2 linked regions of the Skermanella sp. TT6 genome follow. The protein of the gene in region 2 interacts with the protein of the main gene of each other region in a pairwise test. Links are inferred from orthologs where the notes say so. Each region holds a gene or a part of one and is shown on either strand. Other genes may lie near its edges.

Region 1 (7,656 bases), 2.8 Mb from region 2 along the record:
CGGAGAAGCTGCGCCACTTCCAGGACAAGCTGGTCCGCACCATCAAGGCCGGCGACGAGAGCACGGCCAACACCGCCAAGTGGGACCCGTCGAGCTGGCCCAAGTCGGCCAAGGGCGTCGGCTTCACCGAGGCGCCGCGCGGCGCGCTGGGTCACTGGATCCGGATCGAGAACACCAAGATCGCCAACTACCAGGCCGTCGTCCCGACCACCTGGAACGGCAGCCCGCGCGACACCAAGGGCAATATCGGCGCATTCGAGGCCTCGCTGCTCGACACCCCCATGGCCGACCCGGAGCAGCCGCTGGAGATCCTGCGCACCTTGCACAGCTTCGACCCCTGCCTCGCCTGCTCGACCCACGTGATCGCGCCGGACGGCAGGGAACTCACCGAAGTCACCGTGCGCTGAGCGGAGGACCACCCCCATGACCGCGCATGTCGACAAGACACCGGCAACATCCCCCGCCGACGACGAGATCGCCGATCTCGCGACCGCGCGCAACCACCTGCAGGTCCGCCAGACCGCCATCTACGTCTATGAATGGCCGGTCCGCCTGTGGCACTGGACCAATGCCCTGGCGATCCTGGTGCTCGCCGTCACCGGCTACCTGATCGGCTCGCCGCCGGGCTCCCAGCCGGGCGAGGCGAGCGACGCCTACCTGATGGGCTATATCCGCTTCGCCCATTTCGCCGCCGGCTTCGTGATGGCGATCGGCATGGCGGGGCGGATCTACTGGGCCTTCGTCGGCAACGTCCATGCCCGCCAGATGTTCGTCCTGCCGTTCTGGTCGGGCAAGTTCTGGCGGGAAGTGCTGATCGAGGCGCAGTGGTACGCCTTCATGCGCGACTACCCGAAGAAGTATATCGGCCACAACCCGCTGGCCCAGCTCGCCATGGTGACGATCTACAGCCTCGGCAGCATCTTCATGATCGTCACGGGCTTCGCGCTCTATTCCGAGGGGGCGGGCCAGGGGAGCTGGCTTGACACGCTGTTCGGCTGGGTGATCCCGCTGGCCGGCAACTCGCAGAACCTGCACACGATCCATCATCTCGGCATGTGGGTGATCGTCACCTTCGTGATCATCCACGTCTATGCCGCGATCCGCGAGGACATCATGAGCCGGCAGAGCATGATCAGCACCATGATCAGCGGCTGGCGGATGTTCAAGGACGACGGCAAGTGAGCATCGAAACCGGTCGTCCCGTCCTCGTCCTGGGCATCGGCAACATCCTCTGGGCCGACGAGGGTTTCGGCGTGCGGTGCGTGGAAGAGCTGCACCGCCGCTGGAGCTTCCCCGACGACGTCCTGGTGATGGACGGCGGCACCCAGGGCCTCTATCTCGTCCACTACGTCAAGGCGGCCCGCCGGGTCATCGTGTTCGACGCCATCGACTACGGCGAGGAGCCGGGAACCTTGAGGCTGGTGCGCGGCGAGGAGGTGCCCAAGTTCACCGGCGCCAAGAAGATGAGCCTGCACCAGACCGGCTTCCAGGACGTGCTGAGCGCCGCCGAACTGCTGGGCGGCACCCTCGACGACATCCTGCTGATCGGTGTCCAGGCGGTCGAGCTGGATGACTACGGCGGGAGCCTGACCCCGCCGGTCCGGGCCCGGATCGAGCCGGCCCTGGCCATCGCGGTCGAACAGCTGGAGCGGTGGGGCTATCCCGCGACGCCCCGGACCGCCGCTCCCGACCATCTGCTGCACGGCGGCATCGGTCTCGCCGATTACGAAGCCGGCCGCCCCTCCGCCGAAGACGCCTGCCGCGTCGGCGACTCCCGCTTCTTCGCCTGATCGGAGCCGAACGGCCATGTGCATCGGCATCCCCATGCAAGTCCGCTCCGAAAATGGACTGACCGCTCTGTGTGCCGGCCGCGGCGAGGAGCGCCGGGTCAGCCTGCTGCTGACCGGCGAACTGCCGGTCGGCGCCTGGGTCATGGTCCATGTGGACACCGCGATCCGGATCCTGGACGAGGCCGAGGTCCCGCTGATCAACGATGCGCTCGACGCGCTGGAGGCGGCCGGGCGCGGCGATCCCTTCGAGCACCTGTTCGCCGACCTGATCGGCCGCGAACCCCAGCTTCCCGATCATCTGCGCGAGACGCAGCCCGCCCCCTCACGAGGAAATGCCTGATGCCCGCGACGGTCATCGAACGCCTGATCTCGATCGAGAACTGCCCGGTGATCACCGAGGGCACGCTCGACAATTTCCTGGACGGCAGCGGAATGGCGATCCTCTTCTTCACGGGCGATCCGCGCCAGCGGCCCGAAAGCAACGACGTCGCCGTCGTCCTGCGCGAGCTCAACACGGTGTTTCCAGGCCGGCTGCGCGTCGGCATCGTCGACCAGGCGGCCGAGGCCGCGCTGAAACCCCGCTTCGGCGTGCTGGTCGTGCCCACCCTCGTCTATGTGCATCAGGGCGAGTTCGTCGGCCTGATCCCCCGGATCCAGGACTGGCAGAGCTACGTCGAGAAGACGCGCGCCTTCCTCGAAGCCGCGCCGCCGAGCCCCTGACCGAATCCCGCCGCCCCTGTCGCCAGAAAAGGGACCGACCACGATGCGCCACCCGATGAAATGGGAAAACGAAGAGCAGCCGACCGGCGTATTCCTGGGCGGCGCGGAAACCGAGTCCCTGGACCTGATGCGGATGCCGGCCGCCGTCCGGCGTCTCGACCGGCTGTCGCTGCCCGGCACTGCGCCGGGCCTGTCGGATGCCGCCCGCATCCTGTCGGCGGTCCGCGCCGCCCTCGACGGCTTCACGGTCGACTCTTCCCCGGCACTGTTCCCGCTCACCGGCCTGGACGAGGCGGCGGCGGCACTGCTAGACGACGCCCTGGGCGAGGGCGAGGTCGGCATCGTCGTGGCGGGCACCAGCGAGTACCAGATCCAGGAGTCCGTCCTGCCCGGGGTCTGGCGGGTGAAGACCTTCGCCCTGGCGGACGGTCCCGCGGGCGCCCTGGCCGGCGACCATATCGAGGTGGCGGACGTCCCCGGCGTCGTGCGCGCCGCCGCCCTGGGCGGCACCCGCGCCCGGCTGGAGATCGGCGAACCGCCGGAGGGCTGCATGAACGTCATGCCGGTCCTGGCCGAGCTTCGGGCGCGCACGGCGGCCTATGCCCAGGGCGACCGCAACCACGTCATCAGCTTCACCCTGTTCCCCATGAACGAGACGGACATGGCGTTCCTCAAGCGGACGCTTGGCCTCGGACCGGTCCAGGCGGTCTCCCGGGGTTACGGCACCTGCCGCGTCACCCTGACCGGCCAGCGCCACGTCTGGAGCGTCCAGTACCTCAACGCCATGGACACCGTGATTCTGGACACCCTGGAGATCGGCGACGTCCCGGTCGCCCTGTCGGCGGCTGACGAGGATTTCCAGGACAGCGCCGAGCGGCTGGGCGAGATCCTGGAGGCCTATTTCCAATGACCGGCGCGTCATCGGCACCGCAGAACCTTTTCGAGGGCTCGTTCCTGGGCGATGCCACGCGGATCGCCCCGGACGCCCGGCTGGAATGCGGTATCTGCTGGACCCCCTACGATCCCGCGGAGGGCGACCCGGTCTGGCAGATCCCGCCGGGAACCCCCTTCGCGGCCCTGCCCGAGGACTGGCGCTGCCCGACCTGCGACGCGGAGAAGCACAAGTTCATGGTGCTCGACGCTCCGGCCGTCGCCCCGGCGGAGCCGCCGCCCGGCTACCCATCCGGCGCGCTGACCGAAGCGTACGGGCGGATCGCGCGAACGGTGATGTCCGGACTTCCGCTCTACAATCCCCGGCTGGCGGTCGAGGCGGTCGGATTCCGGCGGCACGGCGACGGCTGGCTCGGGATCATGGTGACGCCCTGGTTCATGAACGCCGTCCTGGTGCCCGGCGTTCCTGGAGCCTGGAACGGCATGAGGGACGGGGTGAAATCGGTACGGCCCCTGCCGTCCGGCGACTACGAGTTCGTCGCCGGCCATCTCGACGGCGTCGGGACGATCCTGAACTGCTCGCTCTTCTCCCCCATGTTCGAGTTCGAGGAACAGGCCGTCGTCCGCCAGACCGCGGAAGCCGCCCTCGCGGCCCTGCTCGAACCCGAGGCGGGTGCCGAGGCATCCCCGCCCCCCTCTCCCGCGCCCGCGGCGCCGGCACCCTCTCCGGCCGAGGTGAGCCGCCGTCACTTGCTGCGCGGCAGCTTCGGAGGCTGACGCCATGAACGCGCGGGCCGGCATCGAAGGTACGCTCTCGTTCCAGATCCTGGCGATCGACGCCACGGTGGCCGACGTGCGCCTGAAATCGTCGCGCGGGACCGGCATCGACCGCATGCTGGCCGGACGGCCGGTGGCCGAGGCCCTGTCCCTGGTCCCGATGCTGTTCAGCCTCTGCGGGACCGCCCAGGGCGTCGCCGCCGCCCGCGCCTGCGAGGCGGCGGCCGGCATCGTCCCGGCGGGCGCGCAGCAGGCGGCGCGCGAGTTGCTGGTCCTCGGCGAGATGGTCGCCAGCCACGCCTGGCAACTGGCGATCGAGTGGCCGCGCCTGCTGGAGGAGGCTCCGGACCCCGGCGTCCTCCTCGGGGTCCGGCGAGCCGTGGCGGCTCTTCCCCGGGCCCTCTACCCCGCGGGCGACTGGACCCGCCCGGGCGGCGGCGCGCTCAAGCCCGACGCCTCGGCCCTCGACGGTCCGCTGGAGCATATCGCCGGCGCGGTCGAGGCGCTGGTCGGCGCCGGCTTCGCGGAGGTCCGGGACGGCGACGACCTCGCCCGCTGGAGCCGACGGGCCGATACGACGGCGGCCCGGTTGATCGGTCGCGTCATGGCCGACGACATGGCCGGCTTCGGGCGGAGCGGGATCGCCAACCTGCCCGACCTGCCGGACCGCTGGTTCGCCGACCGGCTGTCCGGCGACCCCGGCTTCTCCATGGCCCCCGATGTCGACGGCGGACCGGCGGAAACCGGAGCCCTGGGACGGGTCGCCGGCACGCCCCTGATGGCCGGCCTGGCAGGTCGCTTCGGAAACGGCCTGCTGCCGCGTTTCACCGCCCGGCTGGTCGACTTGGCGGGCCTGTCTGCCCGGATGCGCGACGTCGCGGGGCGGCTGGAGCCCGCCAGGCCGGCGCCGCCGGAAGCGGGCCAGGGGGCTTCCGGCTCCGGTGCGGGCTCGGCGGAGACCGCGCGCGGCCGGCTCGCCCACTGGATCGCGCTGAACCGGGGAGTGGTGACCGCCTACCGGTCGGTCGCTCCCAACGAGTGGAATTTTCACCCGCGCGGCGCCTTCGTCCGGGGCCTCGTCGGCCTGCCGGCCGACGACGGGCTGCGGCGGAGGGTCGACCTGCTGATCGCCGCCCTCGATCCCTGCGTCCCGTGCCACGTGATGATGGAGGAACGCGCCGGTGCATGAGATGGCGCTCTGCCAAGGTATCCTGGACATCATCCGCGACCGGGCCGCGGAAGAGGGGTTCGACCGCGTCGCGGTGGTGCATCTGTGCGTCGGGGCGCTCTCCCATGTCGATCCCCACGCCCTGGAGTTCGGGTTCGACGCGGTGACCCGGGGAACCCTGGCCGAGGGCGCCGAGCTGAAGATAAACCGTCCGGCGGGACAGGCCTTCTGCATGGCCTGCTCGCAAACGGTCACCCTGGCGGCCCGGGGCGAAGCCTGCCCCGCCTGCGGCAGTCACCAGCTGATGGTGGTCGCCGGCGACGAACTGCGTGTCGAAGAACTGGAGGTCTCGTGATGTGCACCGTCTGCGGCTGCGGCCCCGGGGAAACCCGGATCGACGGACTCGAACCCGGAACCGGCATGGAACATGACCACGAGCATGTGTCCCCCGACGGCACCGTGCTTCGCCACAGTCACAGTCACAGTCACAGTCACGGGCACGGGCACGGGCACGGGCACGGGCACGGGCACGGGCACGGGCACGGCCATGATCACGGGCACGACCACGGGCACGACCATCGTCATGCCCATGACCGCCCGACGCGGCTGATCCGGATCGAGCAGGATATCCTGGCGAAGAACGGCCGCTTCGCCGCCGTCAACCGGCAACTCCTCGCGGCATCGCGCACCTTCGCCGTCAACCTGATGTCCAGCCCCGGATCGGGCAAGACGACGCTGCTGGTGCGGACCCTCACGGATCTCGCCGCGAGCACTCCCATGGCGGTGATCGAGGGCGACCAGCAGACCAGCTTCGATGCCGACCGCATCCGCGCCACCGGCGCGCCGGCGGTCCAGATCAATACCGGCAAGGGATGCCACCTCGACGCCGAGATGGTCACCCAGGCGCTCGGGACGCAGCCGCCGCCCGCGGGCGGCGTGCTGTTCATCGAGAATGTCGGGAACCTGGTCTGCCCGGCCGGTTTCGATCTGGGCGAGAACCGCAGGGTCGTCGTCGTTTCCGTGACCGAGGGAGAGGACAAGCCGCTCAAGTACCCAGACATGTTCGCGACCGCCGACCTGATGGTGGTCAACAAGATCGACCTGCTGCCCCACCTCCAATTCGACGTTCCGCGCCTGATCGCCAGTGCCCGGCAGGTCAAGCCGTCGCTCGACATCATCCAGGTTTCCGCCACGACCGGGACCGGGCTGGACCGGTGGTATGCCTGGCTTGCCGCCGGCATCGCCGCCGCCGAAACCGGAGGCTGAGCCGTGGTCGTCGATCCCATGCCGGTGAGCCGCTCCCGCGTGCGCGTCCGGGGGCTGGTCCAGGGGGTCGGGTTCCGGCCGTTCGTCCATGACCTGGCCGGGCGTTACGGCCTGACGGGCTGGGTGCTGAACGATACCGACGGCGTCCTGCTGGAGGTGCAGGGCAAGGATCCCGCCGGCTTCCTCGATGCCCTGGCATGCCGCGCCCCGCCGCTCGCCCAGGTGGACCGGATCGAGGTGGAGCCGCTGGCTCCCGATCCCGCCGAGAGCGGGTTCGAGATCCGCGACAGCGTCGCCGCCGGTCCCGCGCGCACCATGATCGGACCGGATGCCGCCGTCTGCCCGGACTGCCTGGCCGAACTGTTCGATCCCGCGGGCCGGCGCTGGCGCTACCCCTTCGTCAACTGCACCCATTGCGGGCCGCGCCACACCATCACCCGTTCCCTGCCCTACGACAGGCCCCAGACCTCCATGGCAGGCTTCCCGCTCTGCCCGGACTGCGCCCGCGAGTACGCCGACCCGAACGACCGACGCTTCCACGCCCAGCCGATCGCCTGCCCCGCCTGCGGACCCAGGCTCCACATCCGGGTGGAGGAGATCGTCGCACGCCTCCGCGCCGGGGAGATCGTCGCGATCAAGGGTCTCGGCGGCTTCCACCTCGCCTGCGACGCAGCCAACCCCGGGACGGTCGCCCGGCTGCGGGCGCTCAAGCAGCGCAACGGCAAGCCTTTCGCGATGATGGTCGCGAGCCTGGCCGAGGCGCGGCGGATCGCCGAGACCAGTCCCGCCGAGGCGGCACTCCTGGCCGGCCCCGAGCGGCCGGTGGTGCTGGTCCGCCCGCGGTCCGGCGCGGCCGCCCCGACGGTCGCCCCCGACCTCGCCCCGGACCTCGCCTGGCTGGGCCTGATGCTGCCCTATACGCCCCTGCACTACCTGCTGTTCCACGAGGCCGCAGGACGTCCGGCGGGAACCGCTTGGCTGGACGAGCCGCTGGGTTTCGCCCTGGTCATGACCAGCGCCAACCCCGGCGGCGAACCGCTGGTG
Region 2 (16,164 bases):
CGATGATGAAGAGGGTGGTGGCGGGCCGGCACTTCTTCAGCGTCTCCGCCATGTGGGTGCCGTCCACGTTGGAGACGAAATGCATCCGGAGGTCGGGATGGGCGTAGGGCTTCAGCGCCTCGCAAGCCATGTAGGGGCCGAGGTCGGAGCCGCCGATGCCGATATTCACCACGTCGGTCATCTGGCTGCCGTCATGGCCGGTCCAGGCGCCGTCCCGGACGGCCTGGGCGAATCGCCCCATCCGGGCCAGCACGGCGTTGACCTCGGGCATCACGTCCCGTCCGTCCACCGGGACCGGCCGGTCGGACCGGTTGCGCAGCGCCGTGTGCAGGACGGCCCGGTCCTCGGTCGCGTTGATCCGCTCCCCGGCGAACATGCGGTCCCGCCACCCGGCCACGTCCTGCTGGCGCGCGAGGTCGAGCAGCAACCCCATGGTCTCCTCGGTGATCCTGTTCTTGGAGTAGTCCAGGGTCATCCCCCCTCCCGGCCCGTCCAGCCGCGCCGAGAACCGGGAGAAGCGGTCGGGATCGCGCGCGAACAGGTCGCGCATCAGCACCCCTTCCATCCGGGAACGGTGCGCCGCGAGGGCCTGCCAGGCGGGGGAGTCGGTCAGGGCGGACATGGAGATGTTTACCTCTCTTCGGTCGATCCAAGTGTCGCCGGATGAACGCGGCAGACGCCGTTTCGGCCCCGCGTCCGCCAGTGCATCTCCGGCGCGCATCTCCGGCGCGGGCGCGCCTGCCATGCTATCGCACCCGCGCCCCGCTTGGAATGCCGTCAGCTCGGGACGTCGTCCCTGGTCCGGGTCGGCTCGATCCCCTCCGGCCGGCCCACCACGACCGTCAGCAGCGCCTCCGGATCGAGCAGCCGCCCGGCGACCCGCTTGACGTCCTCCAGGGTGACCGCGTTGATCAGGTCGGACCGCCGGTCGAGATAGTCGATGCCGAGGCCGTCGCGCTGGACCTGGAGCAGCACGTCGGCGATCGCCTCGCTCGACGTGAACTGGAGCGGGAAGGAACCGGTCAGATAGGTCTTGGCGTTGTCCAGTTCCTCCTGGGTCAGGCCCTCCTCCTGCATCCTGCGCCATTCCGCCTTCATCAGGTCGACCATGGTGCCGGCGTTCTGGTTGGCGGTCGAGCCGCCCGCCATCACCAGGGCCGCGTGCCGGAAGGGCACGAGATAGCTGTAGACGCCGTAGGTCAGCCCGCGCTTCTCCCGGATCTCCTCCATCAGGCGGGAGCTGAAGCTGCCGCCGCCCAGCACGTAGTTCATGATGGTGGCCGGGAACCAGTCGGGGTCGTTGCGCTTGACGCCGGGCTGGGCCATCAGCACGACGGTCTGCGGCAGGGGACGCGGCACCAGCACGGTCTCCCCCGCCCCCTTGGGCACCGTGTCGGCCGGCGGCTCGATCTCCGCCTTCTCCGGCAGGCCGCCGAAGATGCGGTCCAGGACCGGGCCGAGCTGCTCGGGCGTGATGTCGCCGGTCACGGCGACGGTCAGGTTGTCCTTGGCGAAACGCCGCCGGACGAAGGCATCGAGATCTTCCGGCTTGATCGACTCGACGCTCTCCGCCGTGCCGCGGGCGCGCCTGCCGTAGGGATGGTCCGGAAAGGCCGTCTCGTACAGGGCGCGGCGGGCCAGGAAATCGGGGTCGCCCTGCTCCCGGCGGATCTGGGCGAGCACGCCGCTGCGCATCCGCTCCACCGCCTCCCTGTCGAACCGGGGTTCGGTCAGGGCCAGCCGGGCCAGCTCTATGGCCTCCTCCTGGGTCTCGACCAGCGTCTCGACCCCGCCGTAGAAGCCGTCCACCGTGGCGGTGAAGCTGATCGAGATGGAGTTGTCGGCCAGCCGCCGCTGGAACTCCTGGCTGTCGTAGGGACCCGCCCCCTCGTCCAGCAGGGTGGAGGCCAGGTTCGCCAGCCCTTCCTTGCCGGCCGGATCGGTCTCGACCCCGCCCCTGAAGGCGAACTTGATGGCGAGCAGCGGGATCTTGGTGTCCTGGACAAGCCAGGCCTCAATGCCGCCGGGGCTGACCACCCGCTTGATGTCGATCGCCCGGGCGTCCGGGGCGAAGCAGGCTACGGCGAGGAGGAGGACGGACAGGAAGGCCGGCATCGAAAGGCGGCGCATCATCGGATCACTCCCGAATCGTTGGACCGGGACGGAGCGGCTCCGGCTCCCGTCCCGGGGGGCTGGGCATCGGGCTGGGCATCGGGCTGGGCGGCGGCCTGGCGCACCGGGGCCGGCAGCAGCAGGCCGGTGACGGGGTTGGTCTGGCCCAGCACCGCGCGGGCGGCGGCGTTGACCTGCTCGACCGTGACGGACGCGATCCGCTCCGGCCAGGCTTCGACGTCCTCGACGGTCCGGCCGGTGGCGAGCGCCACGCCGAAGCTCATCGCCGGGCCGCGCAGGCTGTCGCGGGCGAAGATCGCCTCGCGCTCCAGCCGGGTCTTGGCCGTCGCGACCTCCTCCGCCGTGACGCCGTCGCGGACGACCTTCTCCAGCTGCTCGACCAGCGCCGCTTCCAGCTTGTCCATGTCGACGCCGGCGTTGGGGCTGACATAGGCGCCGAAGACCGAGGTATCGAAGGCGTCCGGCGAATAGCCGGTGCCGGCCGAGGTCGCGAGGCGCTGCTCGACCACCAGCGAGCGGTAGAGCCGGCTGGTGGCCCCGCCGCCGACGATCTCGCTCAGCACCTGGAGCGGATAGGCATGGACCGTCTCGCCCCTGTTGTAGCTGGGCGCGTGGTACAGGCGGCGCAGGCTGGGCTGGCGGACCTCGGCGTCGCGCAGGATGACGCGCCGCTCCGCTTCGAACGGCGGCTCCTCGACCCGGATGCGGGCCGGGACCGGACGGGGCGCGATCGGCCCGAAATATTTCTCGGCGAGCGGACGCACCTGCTCGACGGTCACGTCGCCGGCGACGACCAGCACGGCGTTATTCGGGGCATACCAGGTGTGGTAGAACTGGTTGGCGTCGTCGCGGGTCAGCTTGGCGATCTCGTTCGCCCAGCCGATGATCGGCGTGCCGTAGGGGTGGTGGACGAACATCGAGGCCTGGACCAGCTCCGACAGCTTGTCGCCGGGCTCGTTCTCGGTCCGCTGGCGGCGCTCCTCCAGCACCACGTCGCGCTCCGGCAGGACGGTCTCGTCGGTCAGGCGGAGGTTGGCCATGCGGTCCGCCTCCATCCTCATGACCAGCTCCAGCCGGTCCGCCGCGACGTTCTGGAAATACGCGGTGTAGTCCCAGGAGGTGAAGGCGTTGTCGCGGCCGCCGTTCCGGGCGACGATCCGGCTGAACTCGCCGGGCTTCAGCTCGTCGGTCGCCTTGAACATCAGGTGTTCCAGGAAATGGGCGATCCCGCCCTTGCCGGTCTCCTCGTCGGCGGCGCCGACCTTGTACCAGACCATGTGGGTAATCACCGGCACCCGCTGGTTGGTCACGACGACCACCTGCATGCCGTTGTCGAGCATGAAGCTTTCGGGAAAGAAGACTCCCTTGCGGGCCGCCGGCTCCGGGGCGGTGGCCGGGGCCGGCTCGGCTGGCCTCGGCGCCTCCTGGGCGAGGCCCGGCCCGAAGGCTCCGAACAGCAGCAGGGATGCGAGAACGGGCGCGGCGATCAGCCGGCGCGACGGTTCGGCCACGGCAACACCTCACTGGAAATGCCAATGCAGGACGGGAACCCGCGCGCGGAACGTCGCGGGCCCCCGTCGGGTAGACTAGAAGCTGGGCGCGGAAGGCTAATTGAACAAGCCTTCGAGCGGCGCCTTGCGCCGGCGCTCGATGATCGGCGTGTCGCCTTCGGTCACCGGCTTGCCCAGCGCCGCGTTCTCGCGCAGGCGCTGCTGTTCCTGCCGGGCGTTGACGACGGTACCCGGCGGGTCGGGCGTCTGCCAGAACAGCAGGCTGTCGATGAACCGCCTGTCCTGGGCCGCGAGCGTCACCGATTCCCGGTTCACCGTCGAGCGGATGCCGGGCTGGACATCGACGGCACCGGCCTGGGCGAGCAGCGCAGCCTCGCCCGTGGTGGCGGCCGGGCTGTTCGCCGCCGCTTGCTGGCGGGTCTCCGGCGTCGAGCCGAACACCGCCGATGCCGCCTGCTGGCGGGTCTCCGCCTCCTGCGGGCGGGGTGCTCCCGGCTGGGGCGGGCGCAACCGGTATTCCGGCGGAACGGCGAGCGGGGCCCGCGTCACGACGCTGAACTCGTCGGGCGGCGCGCGGTCCAGGCCGAAGGTCTGGCGCGCGCCGCTGCATCCGGAAAGCACCAGGGCGCCCAGCGCCAGACAGACCAGCGGTGCCAGAGGCCGCCGGCCCGGCCGGCCACGGTCGGGCGGGTTGTGACGGGGGTGAGAGGTGCTGATCACGTCCATTGCCGTTTTCTCTTTATCCAGCTCGCGTTGTCTTCAGGCCCTGTCCCGATCGTCCTTCTCCGGCCGGGAGTGGTCCCCCCCGCCTCCGAACAGGCTGTCGAGCACGATCAGGATGACGCCGACCGATATTCCCGTGTCGGCCACGTTGAATGCCGGCCAGTGGTATCCCAGGACATGGAAGTCCAGGAAGTCCGCCACCGCGCCGAACCTCAACCGGTCGATCACGTTGCCGATCGCACCGCCGATCACCATGCCGATGCACACGGCAAGGAACGGACGGTCCGCCCGGCGCAGCCATGAGAGAAGGAAGCCCACGATGCCAAGCGCAACCGCAGATAGCACGTAGGGCATGAACTCCGCCTCATGCCAGAACAGGCTGAAACTTACACCCCTGTTCCATGCCATGACCAGATTGAAGTAGGAGGTGACCTCGATCACGCGGGGATCATGCGCCATCCCGACGATCTCGAGCATCCACCACTTCGACGCCTGGTCCAGGATCATCACGAAAACGGCGATGATGAGGCCGAGACGGATCATCGATCGGGGACGCGCCATCCGGCCGGCCTCGCCACGGGTCTGGTCGGTCATTCCGCGGCCTCGGGCATGTGTTCCACCGCGTCGGCGCAGCGGTGGCACAGGGTCGGATGGGCGGCATCGGTCCCCACCTCCGGCAGGACCCTCCAGCAGCGCTCGCACTTGTCGCCCGCCGCCGGTTCGGGGATGACCCCGACCCCCGGCACGTCCTCCAGCGTGAAGGCGCCGTCGGGGACCGGGCCGTCGACCACGCGGATCGCCGAGGTGATCGCGACCTCCGCGAGGTCGACGCCTTCCAGCGCCGCGTGCAGTTCCGGCGTGACGGTCACGACCGGGGCCGATTGCAGCGACGAGCCGATGCGCTTGTTCGCCCGCTCCAGCTCGAGGGCGCCGGTGACCACCCGGCGGACGTCGCGGACCACCTCCCACTTCTCGGCCAGACCGGGGGCCGACCACTCCCGGGGGATGTCGACGAACGTACGCAAATGGACGCTCGGCACCGGACCGTCGCCGCCGTGGCGGCTGAGCCAGGCTTCCTCCGTGGTGAAGCACAGCACCGGGGCGAGCCACGCGGTCAGGCACGAGAAAAGCTGGTCCAGGACGGTCCGCACCGACCGCCGCCGGACCGAATCGGGCCGGTCGCAGTAGAGGCTGTCCTTGCGCACGTCGAAGTAGAAGGCCGACAGGTCCACCGCGCAGAAGTTATGCAGCGCCGTGAACAGGCTGTGGAAGTCGTAGTCGTGGATGCCCTGGCGGACGGTCTCGTCCAGCTCGGTCAGCCGGTGGAGCACCCAGCGCTCCAGCTCCGGCATCTCGGACACGTCGATCCGCTCCTCCTCCGAGAAGTCGGCGAGCGCCCCCAGCAGGTAGCGCAGCGTGTTGCGGAGGCGCCGGTACAGGTCGGCCTGGAACTTCAGGATCTCCGGCCCGATGCGCAGGTCTTCCGAATAGTCGGAGCCGACGACCCACAGGCGCAGGATGTCGGCGCCGTACTTGTCCACCACCTCCTGCGGGGCGGTCACGTTCTTCAGCGACTTCGACATCTTTCGGCCCTGCTCGTCGAGCACGAAGCCGTGGGTCAGCACCGCGTCGTAGGGCGCCCGGCCGCGGGTGCCGCAGCTCTCCAGCAGGGAGGAGTGGAACCAGCCGCGATGCTGGTCCGAGCCTTCCAGATAGAGCGAGGCCGGCCATTGCAGGTCGGGCCGCGCCTCCAGCACGAAGCTGTGGGTCGAACCGGATTCGAACCAGACGTCCACGATGTCGAACACCTGGTCGTAGTCGGCCGCCGCGTAGGCGTCGCCCAGGAAGAACTGCGGGTCGCGGGCGAACCAGGCGTCCGAGCCCTCCGTCTGGAAGGTGTCGGCGATGCGGTCGAGGACGGCCTGGTCCTTCAGCGGCTCGCCGGTCTTCTTGTCGATGAACAGCGCGATCGGCACGCCCCAGGCGCGCTGGCGGCTGATGCACCAGTCCGGCCGGTTCTCGATCATCGACGCGATGCGGTTGCGCCCCTGCGTCGGCACCCAGCGCGTGTCGTCGATCGCCTTCAGCGCGACCTGCCTCAGCCCGTTCGTCTCCATGGAGATGAACCATTGGGGGGTGGTGCGGAAGATCAGCGGAGCCTTCGAGCGCCAGGAATGGGGATAGCTGTGGACCAGCTTGCCCTTGGCCAGCAGGCCGCCGGCATGGGCGATGGCCGAGATCACGGCGCCGTTCGCATCGCCCGGCTTGCCCGCGGGCGTATAGACCCGCTTGCCGGCGAACAGCGGCACGTGCGGATAGTAGGTGCCGTCGTCGTCCACCGTCTGCGGCACCTGGATGCCGTGCTTCCGGCCCAGGTCGAAGTCGTCCTCGCCGTGGCCGGGGGCGATGTGGACGAAGCCGGTGCCGGCATCCGCCGTGACGAAGTCGCCCGGCAGCAGCGGCACCGGGAAGTCGTAGCCCTGGCCGTGCAGCGGATGGGCGCAGCGGGTGTCGGCCAGCCGGGCGCCGGGGAGAGTGTAGAGCTGGCGCCATTCGGTGATGCCGGCCGTCTTCGCGAGGTCGTCGGCCAGCGCGGTGGCGACCACTAGCCGCTCCCCGACCCTGGCGCCGCTGCCCTCGGCGACGGCGGCCACCTTGAACACGCCGTATTCCATGTCGGGGCCGTAGCCGATCGCACGGTTGCCCGGCAGCGTCCAGGGCGTGGTGGTCCAGATCACCACGGAGGCGTCGTCCAGTTCCGGCGTGGCCGCGGCCGAGACCGGGAACCGCACCCAGACCGTGGTCGAGGTATGGTCGTGGTACTCCACCTCGGCCTCGGCCAGGGCGGTCTTCTCGACCACCGACCACATGACAGGCTTGGCGCCCTTGTAGAGCCCGCCGTTCATCAGGAACTTGTGGATCTCCCGGACGATCGTCGCCTCGGCCGGGAAGGTCATGGTCATGTAGGGGTGCGACCAGTCGCCCAGCACGCCCAGGCGCTGGAACTCCTCCGCCTGGATGTCGACCCATTCCTGGGCGAACTGCCGGCACTCCGCCCGGAACCGGAGGATCGGGACCTGGTCCTTGTCCTGGCCGGCCGCCCGGTACTTCTCCTCGATCTTCCACTCGATCGGCAGGCCGTGGCAGTCCCAGCCCGGCACATAGACCGAGTCCTTGCCGAGCATCTGCTGCGACCGGCTGACCACGTCCTTCAGGATCTTGTTGACCGCGTGCCCGACATGGATGTTGCCGTTGGCATAGGGCGGGCCGTCATGGAGGATGAATTTCTCCCGGCCGGCCGACTGTTCGCGCAGCCGGTCATGGAGCCCCTGCTCCGCCCAGCGCCGCAGCAGCTCGGGCTCCTTCGCGGGCAGGCCGGCGCGCATGGGAAAATCGGTGCGGGGCAGGAAAACGGTCGATTTATAGTCGCGGGTCATGATCGGGTCCAGGCAGCCGTCGGCAGGCTGGTGCGGGCACCGGCCGGACGTCGGGTGAAATCAGGGAAGAGCGATAGCATCGCGGAGGCTCCCGCGTCCAGCCATGGCGGCGGGGAAGCGATGATTGGATGGCGCCGTCAAAAGGCGGAATGCCCGGCCCTCAGCGGAGGACCGGGTTGCTAATTCGCCGGGGCCGCGGGGCGGCCATATGCGTCGAGCCCAACATGATGGCGGGAGTTTAGGCAGGCGGCAGGCGGGGGTCAAGGCGGCGGCGCGGCTCCCGTAGGCTTTGCCGCGGACCAAGGAAAAAATCGCCGCCGCGCCGGCTCCCCGGATTAAACCGCCCCCCTCCCGCGTAATCGTCGCGAAACGGGCTGGTGGCCTCGGGAGAGAGCGGTGCGGCAGGGAAAATGGTGGACCTTGAAGAGGGGGCGGATCGTCGCGATCGCGGCGGTCGCCATCCTCGTGCCGGCGGGAGCCGGGTTCCTGGCGGGGCGGACGGTGCCCCAGCCGGTCGAGGTCGCGCAGATCGCCTGCGGCCTTCCGAAACAGACGGTCAGCTTCTCCCTGCCCGCCCCCCTGTTCAATCCCGCGCATGCGTCCCCGGAGCCCGGCGCCGCCCATCGGGTGCCGGTCTGGCTCGGGCCGTTCCGCCACCAGGGAACCTCCGACGTGGTCAAGCTGCGGTTCAGCGCGGACGCGCGGGGAGACGCGCCGACCGTCAGCCGGGTGAACGACGTGATCCACCTGCCGGTCCAGGTCGGCGATCCCGAAGACCCGCCCCGCCGGATCCTGCTGCACTGCCGGAACGACGTCGTCGCGCATGTCCAGTACGTCAGCAGCGGCGGCAGGACGACGGATTTCCCCGTCGTCCGCACCATGGTCGCCGAGGGCGCGGGGGGAGCAGGCGAGGATTCGTACCACGCTGCGAAATGATCATGAAAGCCGGGATGAAAACCGAACGCCCCGCGTAATTGGGCAAAACGCAGCCGATCGAACCGATCAACCGAAAGACAGACAGAGAACACGGGAGCATTTGGATGCAGTCTTCGCCAAGCCGGACAGATCTGACGCGTTATCTTTCCCGGATTCGCGAGTATCCAATGCTCGAAGCGGCCGAGGAACAGGAACTGGCGCGAGCCTGGCGTGACCGCCGCTGTCCGGAAGCCGCCGAACGGCTGATCGGCAGCCATCTCCGGCTCGTCGCCAAGGTCGCCCGCGGCTACGCAGGCTACGGCCTGCCCATGGCCGACATGATCGCCGAGGGCAACATGGGCATGGTCCAGGCGCTGAACGGCTTCGACCCCGACCGGGGCTACCGTTTCACCACCTATGCCCTGTGGTGGATCCGCGCGGCCATGCAGGAATATATCCTGCGGTCCTGGTCGATGGTAAGGATGGGCACCACCGGGGCGGAGAAGAAGCTGTTCTTCAGCCTGCGCCGGGCCAAGAGCGCCATGAACCTGCTTCAGGAAGGCGACCTGAGCCCGGAGGAGGCCCGCCAGCTCGCCGAGACCCTGAAGGTTCCGGTCGCCGACGTGACGGGCATGAACGGCCGGCTGGCGGGTCCGGACCAGTCGCTGAACCTGCCATTGCCCGGCATGGAGGACGGCCAGGCCCAGGACTGGCTGGTCGACCCGTCGGAGACGCAGGAAGAACTGCTGGCCCAGCGCCAGGAGATGGAGCGCAGGAGGAAGCAGTTGAAGCGGGCGATGGAACAGTTGCAGGAACGCGAGCGCTCGATCCTGGCGGCCCGCCGGCTGACGGAGGAGCCGCTCACCCTGGAGGACCTGTCGCGCCAGTTCGGCATCAGCCGCGAGCGGGTGCGGCAGATCGAGGCGCGGGCGATCGAGAAGCTGCAGCGCATGATGACCGGCGGGCGACGCATGCCGTCCCTGGCCGTGGCCTGACGGGAAGGCAGCGACCATGCCGCACGGCAAGCTCAAGGAGGAGATGGCGACCCATATCGCCAGCCTGCGCCGCTATGCCATCGCGCTCACCCGCAACGCGGACGAGGCGGAGGACCTGGTGCAGGAATGCCTCTCCAAGGCGATCGCCGGGGCCGACACCTTCCGGCCCGATGCCGATCTGCGCGTGTGGCTGTTCCGGATCCTGCACAATGTGCATGTCAGCGGCCTCCGGCGCCGGACGCTGGAGAACGCGGTCAAGGCCGATGCCGAGGCCGCCGGCCACGAGGCGGTGACCGAGCCGGCCCAGCACCGCCACCTGGAGGTGAAGGACGTCATGGCCGCTCTTTCCCAGCTGCCGGAGGACCAGCGCCGCGCCGTGACGCTGATCGCCACGGAGGAGCTGAAATACGAGGAGGCGGCCAAGCGCCTGGGCGTCCCGATCGGCACGTTCATGTCGCGGCTCGGCCGCGGTCGCGCGGCACTGCGCTCCATGCTCAATCAGGCCAAGCGGCCGAAGCTTCGCTTGGTCGGGGGGTCGGAATGACGATCGAAATCGACGAGAATGACCTTCACGCCTTTCTCGACGGTCAGTTGGCCGCGGAGCAGGAAGCCGTCGTCCTGGCATGGCTCGAGTCCGATCCGGATGCCCGGAAGCGGCTGCACGACTATGCCGAACAGAAGCTCCTGACGGCGATCGGGGCCGCCGAGGCGGCGCACGACTCCGATCCCGAGCACACCCGGGAACTGGCCGACGAGCTCGGCACCCGGCTCCAGCGGTCGCTGGGCCGGCGCCGTCCCCTGGTCTGGCTGCGGCAGGCGGCGGCGATCCTGGCGCTCGTCGCGGCGGGCTGGACCACCAACGAGCTGTATCACCGCGTGGTCGCGGACCGCCTGCCGACCTACGTGGTCGAGGCCACCGGCGCCCACCTGGTCTTCGCCGAAGGGCCGGTGCCGCAGGTCGGGGCTTCGAGCCCGACGGGCGCGGAACTCGCCCGCCTGCTGTCCGCCCGCCTGGGCGAGCAGGTCGACATCCCCGAACTGTCGCCCATCGGCCTGAAGCTGGTCGGCGGCAAGGTGATGGGAGGCATGGACCATCTCCTGGCCGGCCTCGTCTACGAGGACAGGGAGGGACACCGGCTGACCATATGCCTGTCGCCGCGCGACGACGGCCCGACCGACGGCCTGCACATGGCGGAGGTCGGGGGCGTCCGGGTCGGCTACTGGAGCAACGGCGAGCAGAGCTACGTCATCGTCGCCGACACGAGCGAGACCCAGCTCCAGGCCATCGTCGGCCAGCTGATGCGGGACAGGGCGTACCGGGACCGCTACTATTGAGCGCCCGGCCTTCCGCGGGCGGAACGGTCCGATGCGCAGGATCACCGGACGCGGCATGAACCGCGGCATGGCGGCAGCCTTGCTCGTCCCGCTCGGCGCGGCGGCGGGCACGGCGGCCTATTTCCTGTCGGCCCATCTTCATTCCGCCCAGCCGGTCGCCGTCACCCTGGCGGGCTGCCGCGGCTTCGGCACCGCCAACCTCGAGATCCCGCTCGAACTCCTGGGGGAGGGAGACCATACGCCGCCGGTCAGCTTCGGCCCGATCGACCTGCCGGGCGCCGGCGGTGCCTTGACGCTGCGGTTCCGCTCCGCCGGGATGCCGGGCGGCCACGGCGCCGGGGTGGTCAGGATCGGCGACGTGGTCGAACTGCCGCGGACCTTCGGCGATACGGGACTGGTGCCGCACCGCATAGACCTGAGATGCCGCGAGGGCGAGCTGAGGACGGTCCGCTACCGGCGCGAACACGCGGTCCACGAGTTCAGCGTCGTCGCCCGTACCGACAGGGATTACCTCGAAAAAGAGATCCCCTAGGAAAATCCGGTCGAGGCCCGCCTGAGTCCTTCCGTTTTCAATGGATTTTCCCACCGTCTGCCATACTTGTCGCGCTGGCTCAGGGGCCCTCGCGGAGCGGGTCTGAACCTCCGCGCCCCTGGGCCGTTACCGTCGGTCCGTCCCGAGGATCCGGCCGCGGTAGCCACGACGAAGTTCCCGACCGGCGCGAAAGGGTGTCCGATCGCGACATCCAAACGGCGGGGCGAAAAAGACAGGTATGCGAAGCTGACATGGTGGAACGCCCTCTCGTCTATGTGCTGGAACCGATCGCGTCGAGCGCGATCGCGACCCTGAGACAAAGTTGCGACGTGATCGACGCGGGCGACCCGGCCGGGTCGCGGTGGCACGAGGATGCGGATGGCCTGATCGTTCGGACCGGCAGGATCCCGCGCGAGTTGATCGCGGCGGCTCCCCGCCTGAAGGTGATCGGCAAGCACGGCGTGGGAGTCGACAACATCGATCTGGACGCCGCCCGCGACCGCGGCGTGGTGGTGGTCAGCACGCCCGGGGCCAATGCCAACGCGGTGGCCGAACTCTCGGTCGGCCTGGCGCTTTCCGTGGCACGCCGGATCGCCCAACTGGACCGGATGCTGCGCGACGGAAGCCTGGACGGGCCGCCGCCCCGCGGGACGGAACTGGCCGGGAGGACCGTCGGGGTGGTCGGGATGGGCAGCATCGGCAGGCGCACAGCGGCCCTGTTCAGGTCGGCGTTCGGCGCACCGATCCTGGGCTACGATCCGTTCGCGGCCGAGGACGCCTTCCGGGAAGCCGGCGCCGAGCGCTGCGCCGCCCTGGAGGAGATGCTGCCCCGCGTCGACGTGCTGACCCTGCACATTCCGCTGAGCCGCGACACCGAGAAGATGATCGATGCGCGCCGGCTATCCCTGATGCGCCCGGAGGCGATGGTGCTGAACCTGTCGCGCGGCGGCATCGTGGACGAGACGGCCCTGCGCGATGCGCTGGTCGGCGGCACCCTCTCCGGAGCGGCGACGGACGTCTTCGTGGAGGAGCCGCCGCCCCGAGACCACCCCCTGCTGGGCCTGCCCAACTTCGTCGCCACGCCGCATATCGGGGCGGCCACCGCGGAGTCGATGGAGCGGATGGGCATGGCCGTCGTCTCGGATGTCGCAGCCGTGCTGGCGGGTGCCGCGCCGCGCCACCGTGTCGTATGACCGGGACGCGGTCACCCTTCCATGACGACACGTACCGGACGAGGTCGAGAAGTGGAGGCCGGGCAATAGCCTCAACTTCATTTCAAAGTAGAAACGAAATAAATGTGATATGGATCGTTTCGGACTCGATTCGGATTAGCCGAGGGCCTAGGGTCGCGCTGCCGAACGCTCTTCCCCGGTCCCTTCCGGCGAGGGAAAGAGGTTCCCGTAACTGATCCGCTAGATATCGAAGAAAGTGGAGAAACCCCATGGCCATGGTGGACAAGATCGCCGTTGTCGGCGCCGGACTGGTGGGACGCGGCTGGGCGATCGTTTGCGCCCGAGCCAACCGCCGGGTCGCCCTTTACGACAGCAATCCGGAAGCCCTGCCCCTGGCGATGAAGGTCATCGAAGGCAACCTGCGCGACCTGTTCAATTTCGGCCTGATCGCGGTCGAGCCGGACCGCCTGCTGGAGCGGATCGAGCCGACCTCCGACCTGGCGGAGGCGATCGGCGGCGCCAGCCACGTGCAGGAATGCGTCCTTGAGCAGGTGGAGGTGAAGCGCGAGCTGTTCTCCGAGCTGGACCGGCTGGCCGAGCCCGAGGCGGCGATCGCGAGTTCGTCCTCCGGGCTGCCGGCTTCCAGCTTCACCGAGCACCTGAAGGGCCGCGCGCGCTGCCTGGTGGCCCATCCGGTCAATCCGACCTACCTGATCCCGCTGGTCGAGCTGATCCCCGCTCCCTGGACCGACGAGGAGGTCGTCCTGCGCACCCAGGCGCTGATGACGGCCCTTGGGCAGGAGCCGATCCGCACCACGCGCGAGATCCCCGGCTTCGTGCTCAACCGTCTTCAGGGGGCGCTGCTGAACGAGGCCTTCAAGCTGGTCCAGGACGGGGTGGTCACCGTGGACGACGTGGACAAGACCATCCGGGAGGGGCTGGGACTGCGCTGGTCCTTCATGGGACCGTTCGAGACGATCGACCTGAACGCGCCGGGGGGTATCGTCGACTACGTCACGCGGTACGGGCAGATGTATTACGAGATGGCGCAGAGCCAGGCCGAGCCGCGCGCCTGGGACGACAACACCACCGGCAGGATCGAGCGCCAGCGCCGGCTGCTGCTGTCGGAGGACCGGCTCCAGGCCCGGCAGGACTGGCGCGACCGCCGGCTGATGGCCTTGGCCGCGCACAAGGCCCAGGCCGGCAAGACCATCACCGAGTAGCGGGGCCGTCCGGCTTCGGCAGCCGTCGGGCAGCGCTTCCGGCCAGGTCGAGCCAGGGCTGCCATGCCAGTGCCGCCATCCGCATCCACAGCCCGACCGGGTCGGCCCACATCAGGGCGGCCGGCCGGAACGCCTCGCCGAACGACTGGAACGACGGGGTGGCCCGGATGCTGATGGTCATCACGTCGGACCCGCCGTCCCGATGCTCGCGGACGGTCATCTCGACGGTCGCGGTCGGCAGGGCGGCGGTGACTTTGGTTTCTTCCACGATGGTCTCTCCTCCGGCAAACGGGGCGGCGGGTGGGGCTTCCGTCCCCTTATAACCCGCCAACAGCCGGATGGCTGCCGCCTTGCCGGCAGGGCGTCCTTTCGAAGCAATGCTTCTGCACGGCGGCATCCGAGGCAACCCGGCGGCGGGCGGGTCGTTTTCCCCTGGTTTGCATATCCTGGGGAATCTGATGGCTTTCTGGCTGGTAACCGGCGGTTGCGGCTTCATCGGCTCGCATCTGGTGGATGCCCTGGTCGCGCGGGGCGACCGGGTGCGGGTGCTCGACGACCTGTCGACGGGACGGCGGTCCAACCTGCCGCCGGGCGTGGACCTGACGATCGGCGACGTGGCGGACGCCGCGGCGGTGTCCCGCGCCATGGCCGGCGTGGACGGGTGCTTCCACCTGGCGGCCGTCGCCTCGGTCCAGCGCGGCAACGAGGACTGGCTGGGCACCCACCGGGTCAACCTGACCGGCACCGTCGCCGTGTTCGACGCCGCCCGGACCTGCAATCCGGGAGGCCCCGTCCCGGTGGTCTATGCCTCGTCGGCGGCGGTCTACGGCGACAATCCGGAGACGCCGCTGGCGGAGACCGACGCCACCGCCCCCCTGTCGGCCTACGGAGCGGACAAGCTGGGCTGCGAGCTTCACGGCCGGGTGGCGTGGCGGGTCCACGGCGTGCCGTCCACCGGCTTCCGCTTCTTCAATGTCTACGGGCCTCGCCAGGACCCGAAGTCGCCCTACTCCGGCGTGATCGCGATATTCGCCGACCGGGTGGCCGGACGCCGGGAGATCACCGTGAACGGAGACGGTGGCCAGACCCGCGACTTCGTCTATGTCTCCGACGTGGTCCGGCACCTGGTGGCCGCCATGGACGGGAAGCCGGACGGCAGCGCCGTCTACAATGTCTGCACCGGGCGGCCGACCACGGTGCTTGAGTTGGCGAGGATCATCTCGCGCATCGGCGGGATCGAGCCCCGCGTCGCCCACGGCCCCGCCCGCGCCGGCGACATCCGCGAATCGCTGGGCGATCCGCGCCGGGCGGCGGAGGCCTTCGGCTTCACCGCCGGCACGCCCGTCGCGGAGGGGTTGCGGGAGACGCTGGCGGCGATCTCCCGCGGGATCGCCGCCGAGTAGGCGTCAGTAGCCGGACGCCCGGCGGCGAACGTTCCGGGCGAACCGGAAGGGTGACGGCAGGTTGGCAAGCACGCTTCCGATGCCCGAGACCCTGCCCGTGGTCCGCCCGACCCGCATGACGTCGGCGATCCGGCGGTCCAGGAAGGCCCAGGTGTCGGCCTTGCCGTCCGACTGGTCGTTGAGCCAGTAGAGGGTGGTCGAGGTCAGGACGGCGGCCAGCAGGGCGCGCTTCGTATAATAGTTATGGTCGGTCGAGGTGTCGCCCGCGGCGTACCACATGGCGTCGACCGTGCGGTAGACGATCCTGCCTCCCAGCGCCGTGTTCTGCGGCAGGGCCAGGAAGGTCAGGGCGCGCCGGACCGCCTCCTCGTGCGGCTCCAGGATCTCGAGCCGGGCCCGGACCGCCAGGGTGATGCGGTCGCGCACCTTCATGGCGGCGAGGTCGTGCCTGTCCAGCTCCTCCAGCATCCGCCGGTCGGCCCAGCCGCTGAAATGCTCCACGATCTGCGGGATGCCGCCGGGGAAAGCCAACTGCGCCATGCCGGCGTCATGGCCGGTCATGGCGATCGCGTCGCGCAGCGACTGGTTGCTCCAGCCGTCGAAGATGACGTTGGGCAGCATCGCCTCGAGGATGTCGTCCCTGATCTTGTCGAGATCGAACCCGTTCTCTTCCATTCCAGCCCCGTTCATTCCTGGGTCCCGTTCCCGTCGTTGGTTTGGCTTAAGGATGTGGCGTCGCGGCCCCGCAAAGCCAACTCCGACAGGTCGTCGGGAAAGTAGCGGAT

The links.
Region 1: the proteins of ileS (region 2) and IGS68_RS07490 interact in binary tests that used the Escherichia coli proteins (3 or more experiments, as listed by UniProt). The link is inferred for Skermanella sp. TT6 from one-to-one orthologs.

The regions. Positions count from the first base shown.
Region 1 is NZ_CP067420.1:1,591,889-1,599,544, reverse strand. The notes cover bases 1-2,984. They hold IGS68_RS07490 (HyaD/HybD family hydrogenase maturation endopeptidase), read left to right. Parts: upstream 1-1,178; coding sequence 1,179-1,790; downstream 1,791-2,984. Other genes in these bases: IGS68_RS07475 (hydrogenase expression/formation protein), read left to right, coding at 2,566-2,984; IGS68_RS07480 (thioredoxin domain-containing protein), read left to right, coding at 2,130-2,510; IGS68_RS07485 (HypC/HybG/HupF family hydrogenase formation chaperone), read left to right, coding at 1,807-2,130; cybH (Ni/Fe-hydrogenase, b-type cytochrome subunit), read left to right, coding at 424-1,182; IGS68_RS07500 (nickel-dependent hydrogenase large subunit), read left to right, coding at 1-407. Outside these bases: more of IGS68_RS07475, read left to right, coding at 2,985-3,420; [NiFe]-hydrogenase assembly chaperone HybE, read left to right, coding at 3,417-4,178; IGS68_RS07465 (nickel-dependent hydrogenase large subunit), read left to right, coding at 4,183-5,367; hydrogenase maturation nickel metallochaperone HypA, read left to right, coding at 5,369-5,701; hydrogenase nickel incorporation protein HypB, read left to right, coding at 5,701-6,612; carbamoyltransferase HypF, read left to right, coding at 6,616-7,656.
Region 2 is NZ_CP067420.1:4,360,075-4,376,238, forward strand. Bases 4,758-8,192 are described here. They hold ileS (isoleucine--tRNA ligase), read right to left. Parts: upstream 7,805-8,192; coding sequence 4,958-7,804; downstream 4,758-4,957. Other genes in these bases: lspA (signal peptidase II), read right to left, coding at 4,758-4,961. In the rest of the region: pgi (glucose-6-phosphate isomerase), read right to left, coding at 1-622; IGS68_RS20340 (M16 family metallopeptidase), read right to left, coding at 778-2,133; IGS68_RS20345 (M16 family metallopeptidase), read right to left, coding at 2,130-3,644; IGS68_RS20350 (DUF3035 domain-containing protein), read right to left, coding at 3,741-4,370; more of lspA, read right to left, coding at 4,404-4,757; IGS68_RS20365 (hypothetical protein), read left to right, coding at 8,225-8,740; IGS68_RS20370 (RNA polymerase factor sigma-32), read left to right, coding at 8,908-9,714; IGS68_RS20375 (sigma-70 family RNA polymerase sigma factor), read left to right, coding at 9,731-10,258; IGS68_RS20380 (anti-sigma factor family protein), read left to right, coding at 10,255-11,049; IGS68_RS20385 (hypothetical protein), read left to right, coding at 11,081-11,581; IGS68_RS20390 (hydroxyacid dehydrogenase), read left to right, coding at 11,833-12,774; IGS68_RS20395 (3-hydroxyacyl-CoA dehydrogenase), read left to right, coding at 13,023-13,976; IGS68_RS20400 (hypothetical protein), read right to left, coding at 13,966-14,244; IGS68_RS20405 (NAD-dependent epimerase/dehydratase family protein), read left to right, coding at 14,435-15,379; IGS68_RS20410 (COQ9 family protein), read right to left, coding at 15,383-16,069; def (peptide deformylase), read right to left, coding at 16,066-16,164. UniProt on the Escherichia coli protein: Catalyzes the attachment of isoleucine to tRNA(Ile). As IleRS can inadvertently accommodate and process structurally similar amino acids such as valine, to avoid such errors it has two additional distinct tRNA(Ile)-dependent editing activities.